3 regions of the Nonomuraea sp. B12E4 genome follow, and region 2 is predicted to be linked to each of the others. Evidence: riboswitches for the same ligand, from Rfam matches in the RefSeq annotation. Region 2 holds a riboswitch; each other region holds the start of a gene.
What was found. A riboswitch is a leader RNA that binds a small molecule or an ion and turns the genes downstream of it on or off. The one in region 2 is predicted to bind S-adenosylmethionine.
Positions count from the first base shown of each region.

Region 1 (4,084 bases), on a different contig from region 2:
GAACTCGCCGCCCACGCTCCGGTCCGCCAGGTCGAACCCACCCAGACCGGCGGTCCGACGACGCCCGCCGCCACGGAGCCCGCGGAGCCGCCCCGCGTGCCCAGGCAGCCGGCCACGCCGGGCTCCCGCAGGCTCAACGACCAGGACATGCGCGACATCGACGCCCTGATCGCCGACGAGCCGCCGGAGCACCGCAAGCCGCCGAACCGCTGACGCCCGGCCGGCTCCGGCGCCTCGACCGGGCCGAACCGTTGACGCCCGGCGCCTCGATCGCGCCGAACCGTCAGCGCGCGGCCAGGTCCCGCAGGGCCTCGATCAACCGGTCCACGTGCTCCTGCGTGGTACCGAGGCCGATCGAGGCGCGTATCGCCGAGGCCGTGCCGTCCTCACAGCCCCCGGTGGTGGTGTCCAGCAGGTGCCGGACGAACGGATGCGCGCAGAACTTCCCGTCACGCACGCCGATGCCGTACTCGCTGGAGAGGATCTCGGCCACCTCGCGGGCGGAGCGGCCGGCCAAGGTGAACGACACGATGCCCACGCGCGGGTGGTCCTCCCCCCACAGCGACAGCTCGCGTACCCCCTCGATGCCGGCCAGCCCGGCCCGCAGCCGCTCGATCAGCCGCTCCTCCTCGCGCACCAGCGCGGTCCAGCCGGTGGCGCTGAGCGCGTCGCAGGCGGCGGCCAGCGCGATGGCGCCCAGCACGTTCGGGGTGCCCGCCTCGTGCCGCGGCTCCGGATCGTCGTGCCAGTCCACCTCGCCCCCGGCGGCGTCCCCCACCGAGCGCACCGCGCCGCCGCCCTTCAGGTACGGCTCCCCGTCGGCCAGCCAGTCGCGCCGGCCGATCAGCGCCCCGGTGCCGAAGGGCGCGTACAGCTTGTGCCCGGAGAAGACCACGTAGTCCAGGTCGAGCGCCGTCAGGTTGAGCCGCCGATGCGGTACGAGCTGCGCCGCGTCCACCAGGATCCGGGCCCCGTGCCGGTGTGCGATGTGGGCCAGGGCGGCGATGGGCCACAGCTCGCCGGTGACGTTGGAGGCGGCGGTCACCACGAGCAGCTTGGGCCCGTCGATCCCGGCCAGCGCCTCGTCGGCGGCGCGTACGGCCGAGCCGGGCAGGACGGGCGGCGCCAGCCGTACGGACCGCTGCCAGGGCAGCAACGAGGCGTGATGCTCGGTGTCGAACACCACGGCGGTCGTGCCCGCGGGCAGGCAGCGGGCCAGTAGGTTCGTGGCGTCGGTGGTGTTGCGGGTGAAGATCACGGCGTCCTCCGGCCGGGCGCCGACGAACGCCCTGACCGTGTGGCGCGCCTGCTCGTACCTGGCGGTGGTGAGCTGGGAGGCGTAGCCCGCACCGCGGTGCACGCTGGAGTAGGCCGGGAGCGCGGCGGCGACGGCGGCGTTCACCGGCTCCAGACAGGGGGCGCTGGCGGCGTAGTCCAGGTTGGCGTAGCCGACCAGCCTCCCGCCCTTGACCGGCACCTCCAGGTCGGCGCCCAGCACCGCGGGGAGCGGGCGGTCGGCGGAGGTGGGGGCCTGCGTCAGGGTCTCGGCCGGGGCGGAATCGAAGATCGTCAGCGTGGGCACGGCATATCTCCTCGGGGGTCATCGGACCCCTGGAGCAGCCCCGGAGCCCGCGCTTGCCCGCCACACCCCGTGGCGGACCAGGTCTTCACCCGGGGCACCCCGCCGCGGACGCGAGGGTTGCCGGCCAGCTAGCCGGGGCTTGTCGCTGGCACTCATGACCTACGAAACGCACTATAACCGACAACCGGCCGTTTATCGCAAGCCCGCGAACTTATGCGGCCGTCTGCTCGTTGCTACCGGGAAACCCATCACGAGCCATGGAGGTGCGCGGATGTTGGACTGGGTGGCCGACCCCCAGATCTGGATCGGCTTCTTCACCCTCGTCGCCCTGGAGATCGTTCTCGGGATCGACAACATCATCTTCATCTCCATCCTGGCGGGGAAACTCCCGCCCGAACAGCGGGACAGGGCTCGCGTGCTGGGCCTCGCCGCGGCCCTCATCAGCCGCCTGATCCTGCTGCTCGGACTGACCTGGGTGGTACGCCTGACCGCGCCGCTGTTCACCGTCTTAGGCCAGGACATCTCGGGGCGAGACCTGATCCTGCTGCTCGGCGGCCTGTTCCTGCTGGCCAAGAGCGTCACGGAGATCAGTCACAGCATGGACGCCCCGCACGACAAGGACGGCAGGAAGGGCGCCGGCGTCTCCTTCACCTCCGTGATCGTGCAGATCATGCTGCTCGACATCGTGTTCTCGCTCGACTCGGTCATCACCGCCGTCGGCATGGTGGACGAGCTCGGCGTGATGATCGCGGCGGTCGTGGTGGCGGTGCTGGTGATGTTGTTCGCCTCCGGGCCGATCAGCAGGTTCGTGGACAAGCACCCGAGCGTCAAGATGCTGGCCCTGGCGTTCCTGGTGCTGATCGGCATGGTGCTCGTCGCCGAGGGCTTCGACCAGCACATCCCCAAGGGCTACATCTATTTCGCGATGGCGTTCTCGGTCGTCGTGGAGCTGCTGAACATCCGGATGCGCGGCAGGCACGCCAAGCCGGTCGAGAAGGACGCTCCGGAAGAAGGGGCCGCTCCTAATATGAACTAGTGCTTTTCGATCCCTGGGACCCGGAATTCGTGGCCCATCCGTACCGGGTCTATGACGAGCTGAGACGCCAGGCGCCCGTCAGCTACTTCGAGCCGACGGGCCAGTGGCTCGTCTCCCGGCACGCCGACGTGAACTCCCTGCTCCGGGACCGCCGCCTGGGCCGGTCCTACCTGCACGTGGCAACCCACGAGGAGTTCGGCCGGCCGCCGGAGCCGGAGTTCCAGGAGCCCTTCTGGCGAGTGATCAGGGCGGGCATGCTGGACGTCGAGCCGCCGGTGCACACCAGGCTGCGCCGGCTGGTCTCCAAGGCGTTCACGCCGCGCATGGTCGAATCCCTGCGCCCCCGTGTGCGCGCCGTCGCCGGGGATCTGGTGGAGGCGTTCGTGGAGAAGGGCGGCGGCGACCTGATCGCGGAGGTCGCCGAGCCGCTCCCGGTGACGGTGATCGCGGAGATGCTCGGCATCCCCGGCCAGGACCGCCACCTGCTGCGCCCCTGGTCGGCCGACATCTGCGGCATGTACGAGCTCAACCCCACCCCCACGGCCCAGCACACCGCGGTACGCGCGGCGTCGGAGTTCGCCGGCTATCTGCGCTCCCTGGCCCATGACCGCCGGCGAAACCCGGGCGACGACCTGATCAGCGCGCTGGCCGGGATCACCGAGCTCACCGACGACGAGCTGGTCGGCACGTGCGTGCTCCTGCTGAACGCCGGCCACGAGGCCACCGTGAACGTGACGGGCAACGGCTGGTGGGCGCTGTTCAGGAACCCCGACGAGCTCGCCCGCCTGCGCGCGGACCGCTCGCTGCTGCCCACGGCGGTCGAGGAGCTGATGCGCTGGGACACGCCGCTGCAGATGTTCGAGCGCTGGGTGCTGGAGGACATCGAGGTGCACGGCGTGGAGATCCCGCGCGGCTCGGAGGTGGCGCTGCTGTTCGGCTCGGCCAACCGGGATCCGGCGGTGTTCGAGGACCCGGACCGGCTCGACGTGGGGCGCGCCGACAATCCGCACATTTCCTTCGGTGCGGGGATCCACTTCTGCCTGGGCGCGCCGCTGGCCCGCATCGAGCTCATCGAGTCGTTCGGCGCGCTCCTGGACCGCGCAGCCGTGCTCGAACTGCGGCAGAGGCCCGACTGGAAGCCTGGCTACGTCATCCGCGGCCTGCGCTCCCTGGACGTGACCGCCACCCCCTGAACGCCCGCCCGGGACTTCCCGTCCAGGAGGTCCCGCGGACGGGCCGCCGGAAGCTCACCGCGTGCGGAGCTCCCCACGCGGGGAGCTCACGGCGTGGGGAGCTCATCGCGTGCGGGGCTCATCGCGTGCGGGGCTCAGCGTCTCTGGGTGAGCCAGCCGAAGCCGCCGAACCCCGCCGGATCGATCAGCTCGCCCTCCTCCGAGGCCCTGGCCAGCGCCCGCAGATAGGCGCGCGGATCGGTGCGGGCGAGGTCGATGGGCGGGCGCGCGCCG
Region 1 covers NZ_JBDPME010000022.1:78,938-83,021, forward strand. Annotated here, with positions in the region: gene ABGB18_RS36025 (DoxX family protein) at 1-213, shown strand, start outside; gene ABGB18_RS36030 (aminotransferase class V-fold PLP-dependent enzyme) at 284-1,540, opposite strand; SAM riboswitch class IV at 1,627-1,742, opposite strand; gene ABGB18_RS36035 (TerC family protein) at 1,854-2,618, shown strand; gene ABGB18_RS36040 (cytochrome P450) at 2,618-3,811, shown strand; gene ABGB18_RS36045 (SAM-dependent methyltransferase) at 3,946-4,084, opposite strand, start outside.
Region 1: another riboswitch for S-adenosylmethionine. It lies ahead of ABGB18_RS36030 (aminotransferase class V-fold PLP-dependent enzyme); the one in region 2 lies ahead of thrC (threonine synthase).

Region 2 (4,084 bases):
CCATCAGGATCGCTGAGTAATGGACAAATACATCCTTACCACCGTCTACCGCGATGAAGCCGTAGCCCTTGTCCGCGTTGAACCACTTGACGGTGCCCTGCGCCACTTCCGACTCCTCTTACTGGGCTCCCAGATCTCGCCCATTCCTCCGCGAGACCTGTAATCGTGCGACTTAACGGAAATCAAGCCAGACGATCGCCCTCGACCATACCTGTGGCACGGGGTTCGGCAACAGAGTCAATCCGCAAACTACGTATTTCTTCGCGGACAAGGTGGTTCAACCTTGAATTGACCAGGAAAAGCAGAAGGCGCCCGCTAGGGGCGCCTTCTAGGGTGGACGTGTTCGGGTGTTCGGCACTCAGCCGCCGGCTACGGCGGGGATGATTGAGATCTGTGTGCCCTCAGGGGCAGGAGTGTCGAGCCCTTCGGCAAATCGGACGTCCTCTTCCCCCACGTATACGTTGACAAAACGACGAATCTTGCCCGATTCATCCAGAATTCTCGCGCCGATCCCCGGGTAGTCGGAGTCGAGCTTGGCAAGGACGTCACGAAGAGTCGCGCCCTCACCACTCACCTCCGCGTTGCCGCCGGTGTAGGTGCGCAGAATCGTCGGAATCCGCACAGAAACGCTCATGTTTAAGTTCGCCTTTCCTGATTGTCAGACAGCCGCGCGGAACGCGTCGAGAGAGGGCCGGATCACGGCGGTGGGCTGGGCGTCGTCGCTGATCGCGTCCAGCGTCTTGAGCCCGTCACCGGTGTTGAGCACCACGGTCTCGGCCTCGGGATCGAGCTGTCCCGTCTCGACGAGCTTCTTCAGCACGCCCACCGTCACGCCGCCCGCGGTCTCGGCGAAGACGCCCTCGGTCGCGGCCAGCAGCTTGATCGCCGCCACGATCTCGGCGTCGGTGACGTCCTCGACGCCCCCGCCGGTGCGCCGGGCGATGTCCAGCACGTAGGGCCCGTCGGCCGGGTTGCCGATGGCCAGGGACTTGGCGATGGTGTCGGGCTTGACCGGCCGGACGACGTCGTGCCCGGCCTTGTACGCGCTCGACACCGGCGAGCACCCGGCCGCCTGCGCCCCGAAGATCTTGTACGGCGTGTCCTCGACCAGCCCCAGCGCCACCAGCTCCTTGAAGCCCTTGTCGATCTTCGTGAGCTGCGAACCGGAGGCGATCGGGATGATGATCTGCTCGGGCAGCCGCCACCCGAGCTGCTCGGCGATCTCGTATGCGAGCGTCTTGGAGCCCTCGGCGTAGTAGGGCCGCAGGTTGACGTTGACGAAGCCCCACTTGTCGCCCATCGGGTCACCGATCAGCTCCGAGCAGAACCTGCTGACGTCGTCGTAGTTGCCGTCGATCCCGATCAATCTGCCGCCGAACACCCGGGCCATGGCGATCTTGGCCTGTTCGAGGTTGGCCGGGATGAACACGCACGCCTCCAGCCCGGCCCGGGCCGCCGCGGCCGTGACCGCGCCGGCGAGGTTGCCGGTCGAGGAGCAGGAGAGGGTGTGGAAACCGAAATTGCGGGCCGCCTCGACCGCCATGGCGACCACCCGGTCCTTAAAGGAGTGGGTGGGATTGCCCGAGTCGTCCTTCACGTGCAGGGACCGAAGGCCGAGCGCCCGGGCGAGGTGGTCCGCCTTGACAAGTTTGGTCCAGCCGGGGTTCATGTTGGGCTTACTCATGACGTCGGCCGGGACCGGCAGCAGCGACCGGTAACGCCAGATGTTGGCAGGGCCGGACTCGATGTCCGCGCGGGTGACTTCACCGAACGAATAGGCGGCTTCGAGCGGCCCGAAACACTCCTGACAGGCGAAGCTCGGACCCAGCGGATAACCCTTGCCGCACTCGCGGCAGGACAGACCGACAGCAGGACCAAAGTCAAGCGACATGAAGCGAGGCCTTCCCTCATCTTCGCCCGCGGCCACCTTGACCGCAGACCGGAATTGGCACCTGTCCCGGTCGGCCTCGCCAGGTCGCGAGCCTCAGAACCGGGAGGGTTGCCGGGGCTTCGCAGGGCCGGTCCCTCCACCCCTCTGGATGAGCAATATTCAGTTGTCGAAATGGACTCTACCCGCCCAAGTGGCCGAAACATCCACCCGTCTCAATAGATGAGACGGGTGGTCTCAGCGATAGTCTTCGCCCAGCACTCCCTGCACATATTTGCGCGCCTGGTGAATGCGCGACTTCGCAGTGCCCAGCGGAATCTTGAGCTGTTCAGCCACTTCGTTGTAGTCGAGCTGGACGATGTCACGCAACACCAGCGCCTGCGCCAGATCGGGCTTGTCGGCCTCCAACGCCTCCATGGCATCCAGCAGGTCGAGCCGTGACCCCGCGATGACGCTGACCCGGCGCACGTCCGGCTTCTGCATCGGCAGCTCGTCCGAGCTCTGCTCGGCCGCCCTGCGTTTGAGCGAGCGGTAGGTGGTCCGCGCGCAGTTGGCCGTCACGATGTGCAGCCAGGTGCTGAACCTGGCCCGCCCCTCGAACCGCCCGATGTTGCGCGCCACGGCCAGCAGAGTGTCCTGCGAGGCCTCCTCCGCGTCCTGGTGATAGGGCAGAATCCGGGCGCAGTGACGCATCACATCAGGCTCGATCCGCGCCAGCAGCTCGCCAAGCGCACGGTGGTCCCCGGCGGCGGCGGAGCGGGCGAGTTCCTCGGTTAGCTCATCAAGCGCCATAGCTGGGATCCTATGGTCGAAGGGAGCCTAGATGAACAGCATTCTGCTGGCCTCCAACAGAGGGCCCGTCTCCTTCACCGTCTCCGACGACGGCGAGCTGACCATGAAACGCGGGGGTGGCGGCCTGGTGTCCGGGCTGTCGGGAGTGGCCAAGGACGACGGCGTGCTGTGGGTGTGCGCCGCGCTGTCCGACGGCGACCGCAGCGCCGTACGCCTGGCTCCCGGCGGCCGGATCGACCAGGCCGGCTACGACACGGGCCCGGTGCGGATGCTCGACATCCCGCCGGCCACCTTCCACCGCGCCTACAACGCTGTGGCCAATTCCACCCTGTGGTTCGTCAACCACCTGCTCTACGACATCCCCAACTCGCCCAACTTCGGCACGAGGTTCGAGCGCGAGTGGGAGTCCTACCGCGACTACAACGGCGCGTTCGCGCTGGCGCTGGCCGAGAACGCCGGGCACGGCGCCCGGGTGATGGTGCAGGACTACCACCTGACCCTGACCCCGGCGATGCTCCGCGCCGAACGGCCCGACCTGCGCGTCGCCCACTTCAGCCACACCCCGTGGGCGCCGCCCGAATACTTCTCCCTGCTGCCCGACGAGGTGGTCGGGGAGGTCCTGGAGGGCATCCTGGGCGCCGATCACGCCGGGTTCCTGGCCGACAGGTGGGCGCGGGCGTTCATGGACTGCTGCGAGTCGTTGCTGGGCGCGGAGGTGGACCGCGTCGGCCGCAGCGTCACGCACGAGGGCAGGACGACCCGCATCGGGGTGCACAGCCTCGGCGTGGACGGCGAGGCGCTCTGGCAGCGGGCCTGCGAGCCCGACGTCGAGTCGCACATGACCGCGCTCAGGGAGCAGGTGGGCGACCGCCACCTGATCGTCCGCATCGACCGCACCGAGCTGTCGAAGAACATCGTGCGCGGCCTGGTGGCCTACCGCGAGTTCCTCGCCGCGCACCCCGAGTGGCACGGGCGCGTGGTGCACCTGGCCTTCGCCTATCCCAGCCGTCACGACCTGCCCGAATACCGTGAATACACCGCGTCGGTGCAGCGCCGCGCCCAGGAGATCGAGGACGAATACGCCACCGAGGACTGGGACCCGCTGATCCTCAACGTCAACGACGACTATCCGCGTTCGCTGGCCGCGTACCGGATGGCCGACGTGCTGCTGGTCAACCCCATCCGCGACGGCATGAACCTGGTCGCCAAGGAGGGCCCGATCCTGTCGCCCCGGTGCGCGCTCGTGCTCTCGCGCGAGGCGGGGGCGGCGGCCGAGCTGAGCCCGTACGCGCTGATGGTCAATCCCTACGACATCAGCGGCACCGCCGGCGCGCTGCACGACGCGCTGGTCATGCCCGAGGATGAGCGCCGGATGCGGCGCGACAAGCTGTACGCCGCGGCCAC
Region 2 covers NZ_JBDPME010000024.1:107,496-111,579, forward strand. Annotated here, with positions in the region: gene ABGB18_RS37605 (cold-shock protein) at 1-106, opposite strand, end outside; gene ABGB18_RS37610 (MoaD/ThiS family protein) at 359-634, opposite strand; gene thrC (threonine synthase) at 659-1,891, opposite strand; SAM riboswitch class I at 1,905-2,046, opposite strand; gene ABGB18_RS37620 (RNA polymerase sigma factor) at 2,126-2,680, opposite strand; gene ABGB18_RS37625 (trehalose-6-phosphate synthase) at 2,712-4,084, shown strand, end outside.

Region 3 (4,084 bases), on a different contig from region 2:
GTACACGGTCGGCCCGGATGTGGGGACCTCCCCGGCCGACATGGCGGTGATCGGGGAAGTCACCCCGCACGTGTTCTGCAAACCGAAGCACCTGGGTGGCAGCGGCGACTCATCCCCGCACACCGCCCATGGGACGCTCGCCGCGCTGCGTGCCGTCAGCCGGCGCCTGTACGGCGAGAGCGACCTCAAAGGTCTGCGCCTGGGTCTGATCGGGCTGGGCCACGTCGGGGAACACCTCGCCCGCCTGCTGGCCGCCGAGGGGGCCCACCTGACCGTCACCGACATCGACCCCGCCAAGATGAAGATCGCCGATGAGCTCGGCGCCGCCTGGAGCAGCCCAGAAGAGATCGTCTCCACGGACGTGGACATCCTGGTCCCCGCAGCCCTCGGCGGCCTGCTCACCACGCAGGTGGTGGGGCAACTGCACTGCCGTGCCGTCGTCGGCCCCGCCAACAACCAGCTCGACACCCCCGAGACCGCCGAACTGCTGCACCAGCGAGGCATCCTGTGGATCCCGGACCACGTCGCCAGCGCGGGCGGGGCCGTCCACGCGATCACCACCGAGGTGCACCACGCCACCCCCGACGAGGCCCTCGCCCGAGTCCAGGCCATCGAAGGCACCGTCACCGAACTCCTGCGGACCGCGGATGACCTCCACGTCACTCTCGCCCAAGCGGGACACGAGATGGCGCAGCGCCGCATCCGCGCGGCCGCCGGGCTCGTCCCCGCTGAGGGATGAGGCTCTCGCCTGCCCGGTATCGTCCCGGACCCACCACGGTTGGAGTGCGCATCCCATGGCATTACCCACGAAACTGGTTCTCGTCATCAGTGCCGATCTGCCCGCCGCCTGGGCCGTGAACGCCGCGGCCGTGCTCGGGCTCAGCATGGGCGGCCGGCTGCCCGTCCCGCCGGCGCCCGATGCCAAGGACGCCTCGGGCGGCCTGCACGCCGGGCTGAACCCGCATCCGGTGCCGGTCCTGAGCGCCACCCCCGAGCAGTTGCGCGGCCTGTACGCCAAGGCACGCGCCCGAGAAGACGTGGTCACCGTGGGCTTCAACGAGGTGGCCCGGCAGGCGCGCGACTACGACGACTATCTCGCCGCGCTGGCCGCGACCCCGGGCGAGGAGATCGACTTCGTCGCCGTCGCGGTGTTCGGCCCGCGTAACCGGGTCACGGCGCTGACCAAGCGGTTTCCCCTGCACCCGCCGGAGGCCGAGCCACGGGACTCCGCCTCCCCGGGCGAGGGGCAGAGGCGAGCCGAAATATGGCCCGCGGCCGGCGACCGCCGGTTCAGCACCCCCGCCACCGGCGACGAGCGGCCGATGCTCACGGAGATCCTGCGGGCTCAGCGTTCGACGCTGGAGCTGAAGTGCTCGGGTCTGGAATCGGAGCTGGCCCGCCGGTCGGTGGAGCCCTCCACCCTCTCGCTGCTGGGGCTGGTCCGCCACCTCGCCGACGTGGAACGCCGCTGGTTCCGGCGCGTGCTGGCCGGCCAGGACGCGCCGCCGCTGTTCTCCTCGGCCACGGACCCCGACGGGGACTTCGACGGCGCGGCGCCCGACCCGGAGGCCGTCGCGGCGGCCTGGGAGGCGTGGCGGGGAGAGGTGACGTTCGCCCAGGCGTTCACGGCCGGCGCACCTGACCTGGACGTCGAAGGTCACGACGACTGGCGCGGGACGGTCTCGCTGCGCTGGGTGCTCATCCACCTGATCGAGGAGTACGCCCGGCACAACGGCCACGCCGACCTGCTCCGCGAACGCATCGACGGCGCGGTCGGCCTGTGAGAAGGGCCCTGTGCGCAGGGCCCTGTGAGAAGGGCCCTGCGAGAAGCGCGAGGACATACCCGCGGCGTTTCTTGACCGCCGCGTGTGTGCCACGCCATGCTCAATGAGATTTCATCCAGAGGACCCGAGGGACCTGGCCCCAAGACGGTCCGGCAACCTGCCCCGCAAGGTGCCAATGCCAGGAACGATGAGGAGCCTTCGTCATGCGCCCATGGTTCGATGTCCCCCCGCTTGAGGGTTCCCTGGTGCGGCTGGAGCCGTTGTCCCTCGGGCATGCGCCCGACCTGGCCCTGGCCGCGGAGGAGGACCGCGCCAGCTACGCCTTCACGCTCGTGCCCCGCGGCCACGAGGTCGCCGACTACCTGAAGGCCCAGTTCGACCGGGTGGAGCAGGGGCTCATCCCGTTCGCGCAGGTCCGCAGGTCGGACGGGCGGGCGGTGGGGTGCACGGCGTTCTGGGACCCGCGCACCTGGCCGGGCCGCCGCGCGCTGCGTGCCATCGAGATCGGGTTCACCTGGCTCGGCGCGTCCGCACAGGGTTCGGGCATCAACGCCGAGGCCAAGCTGCTGCTGATGACGCACGCCTTCGAAACGCTCGACGTGGCCCGGGTCGACCTCAAGACCGACGCCCGCAACCAGCGGTCACGGCGCGCCATCGAGGCGCTGGGCGCCACCTTCGAGGGCGTGCTGCGCAACTGGTCGATGTCATGGGCGCCGGTGGAGGAGGACCACCTGCGCGACTCGGCGATGTACTCGGTGATCGCCCCGGAATGGCACGCGGTCAAGCACGCTCTGACCGAGCGCCTGCCCGTGCCGGGCCACGACCGGCCGGCGTGACGTCGCGATCAGCGGGGTCACATGAGGATTGTCATCCGATCCGTGGGAGATCCGCCCCCTGAGCCCCTCGGCCGGGCCGCTCAGGGGAGCTCGATCGCGTTCTTCACGTGGTCCAGCGGGCTCTCGCCGGCGGGGGACTGCCCTGCGTGGTCGCGGTTGTGCTTCACGAGCGCCTGGTTGAGCTCGACCCACGGCCGCATGCGCTCCTCGTAGGCGGCGAACGCGGTCTCGTGCCCGGACCGGGCCAGTTCGGCGGCCAGGACGTACGCGCCCACCAGCGCCAGGCTCGTGCCCTGGCCGGACAGCGGTGAGGCGCAGTAGCCGGCGTCGCCGAGCAGCGTCACCCGGCCGGCCGACCAGCGCTCCATGCGGACCTGGGCCATGGAGTCGAAATAGAAGTCGGGCGCGTCCCACATCGCCTTGAGCAGCCGGGGCACCTCCCAGCGCGCGCCCGCGCAACGCCCGGCGACCAGCCGCTTCTGCGCCTCGACGTCACGGTGGTCGTACGCGACGGGTTCCTCGGCATTGAAGCCGAGGTTGACGCGGAGCTCGGCGTTGTCCCGCACCGGATAGACCGCCCCGCCCGTGTCCCCGTCGTTGAACCAGACCTGCCAGTTCTCCAGGCCCAGGTAGTTGTCCGTGGAAAAGATAGACAGGTACGTCCCGAGGTGGTGCACGAACTCCCGCTCGGGCCCGAACACCAGGCGGCGGACGTTGGAGTGCAGGCCGTCCGCGCCGACCACGAGGTCGAAGTCGCGTGCGGCCGCCCGCTCGAAGGTGACCCGCACGCCATGTTCGTCCTGGGCGAGCGAGGTGATCGAGTCGCCGAACACGTACTCGACGTCGGACCTGGTCCTGTCGTGGATCAAGCGGCTCAGGTCGTCGCGGAGCAACTCGACGTCGTCGCTGTCGAGGCGGCCGCTGGACAGCGCCATTTCGGTGGAGCGCCACAGCTCATTGCCGTCACCGTCGAGCATGGACATGCCCTCGATCCGGGTACGGCGGCGCCGCACGTCGGAGAGGATCCCCATCCGCTCGACGACGGTGAGCGCGGTGCCGCGCACGTCGATCGCCTGGCCGCCGGGACGCGGGGCGGGAGCGCGCTCGACCACGGTGACGGTGAAGCCGTGCCGCCGCAGGAAGCAGGCCAGGGCGGGACCGGCGAGGCTCGCGCCGGAGATCAACACTGAAGTCATGGCACCTTGCTATCCCCAACAGCGCGGAAACACCCAACTGTGCTAGAACAGATCTCGCCCCGAACGCCCCAACTGTTCTAGGACAACCCCCAGATGGAAGCCCCCTACCAGCGCATCGCCGCCGAGCTCCGGCGCCGCATCCAGGCGGGTGAGCTCGCCCCCGGCGACAGGACGCCGTCCACCCGCGCGCTCGCCCGCGACTTCGGGGTGGCCCTGGCCACGGCGGTGCGGGCGCTCGCCGTACTCAAGGAGGAAGGGCTGGTGGAGG
Region 3 covers NZ_JBDPME010000036.1:39,183-43,266, reverse strand. Annotated here, with positions in the region: gene ABGB18_RS43780 (Glu/Leu/Phe/Val dehydrogenase dimerization domain-containing protein) at 1-739, shown strand, start outside; gene ABGB18_RS43775 (DUF664 domain-containing protein) at 795-1,784, shown strand; SAM riboswitch class I at 1,893-1,978, shown strand; gene ABGB18_RS43770 (GNAT family protein) at 1,988-2,620, shown strand; gene ABGB18_RS43765 (FAD-dependent monooxygenase) at 2,701-3,816, opposite strand; gene ABGB18_RS43760 (GntR family transcriptional regulator) at 3,910-4,084, shown strand, end outside.
Region 3: another riboswitch for S-adenosylmethionine. It lies ahead of ABGB18_RS43770 (GNAT family protein); the one in region 2 lies ahead of thrC (threonine synthase).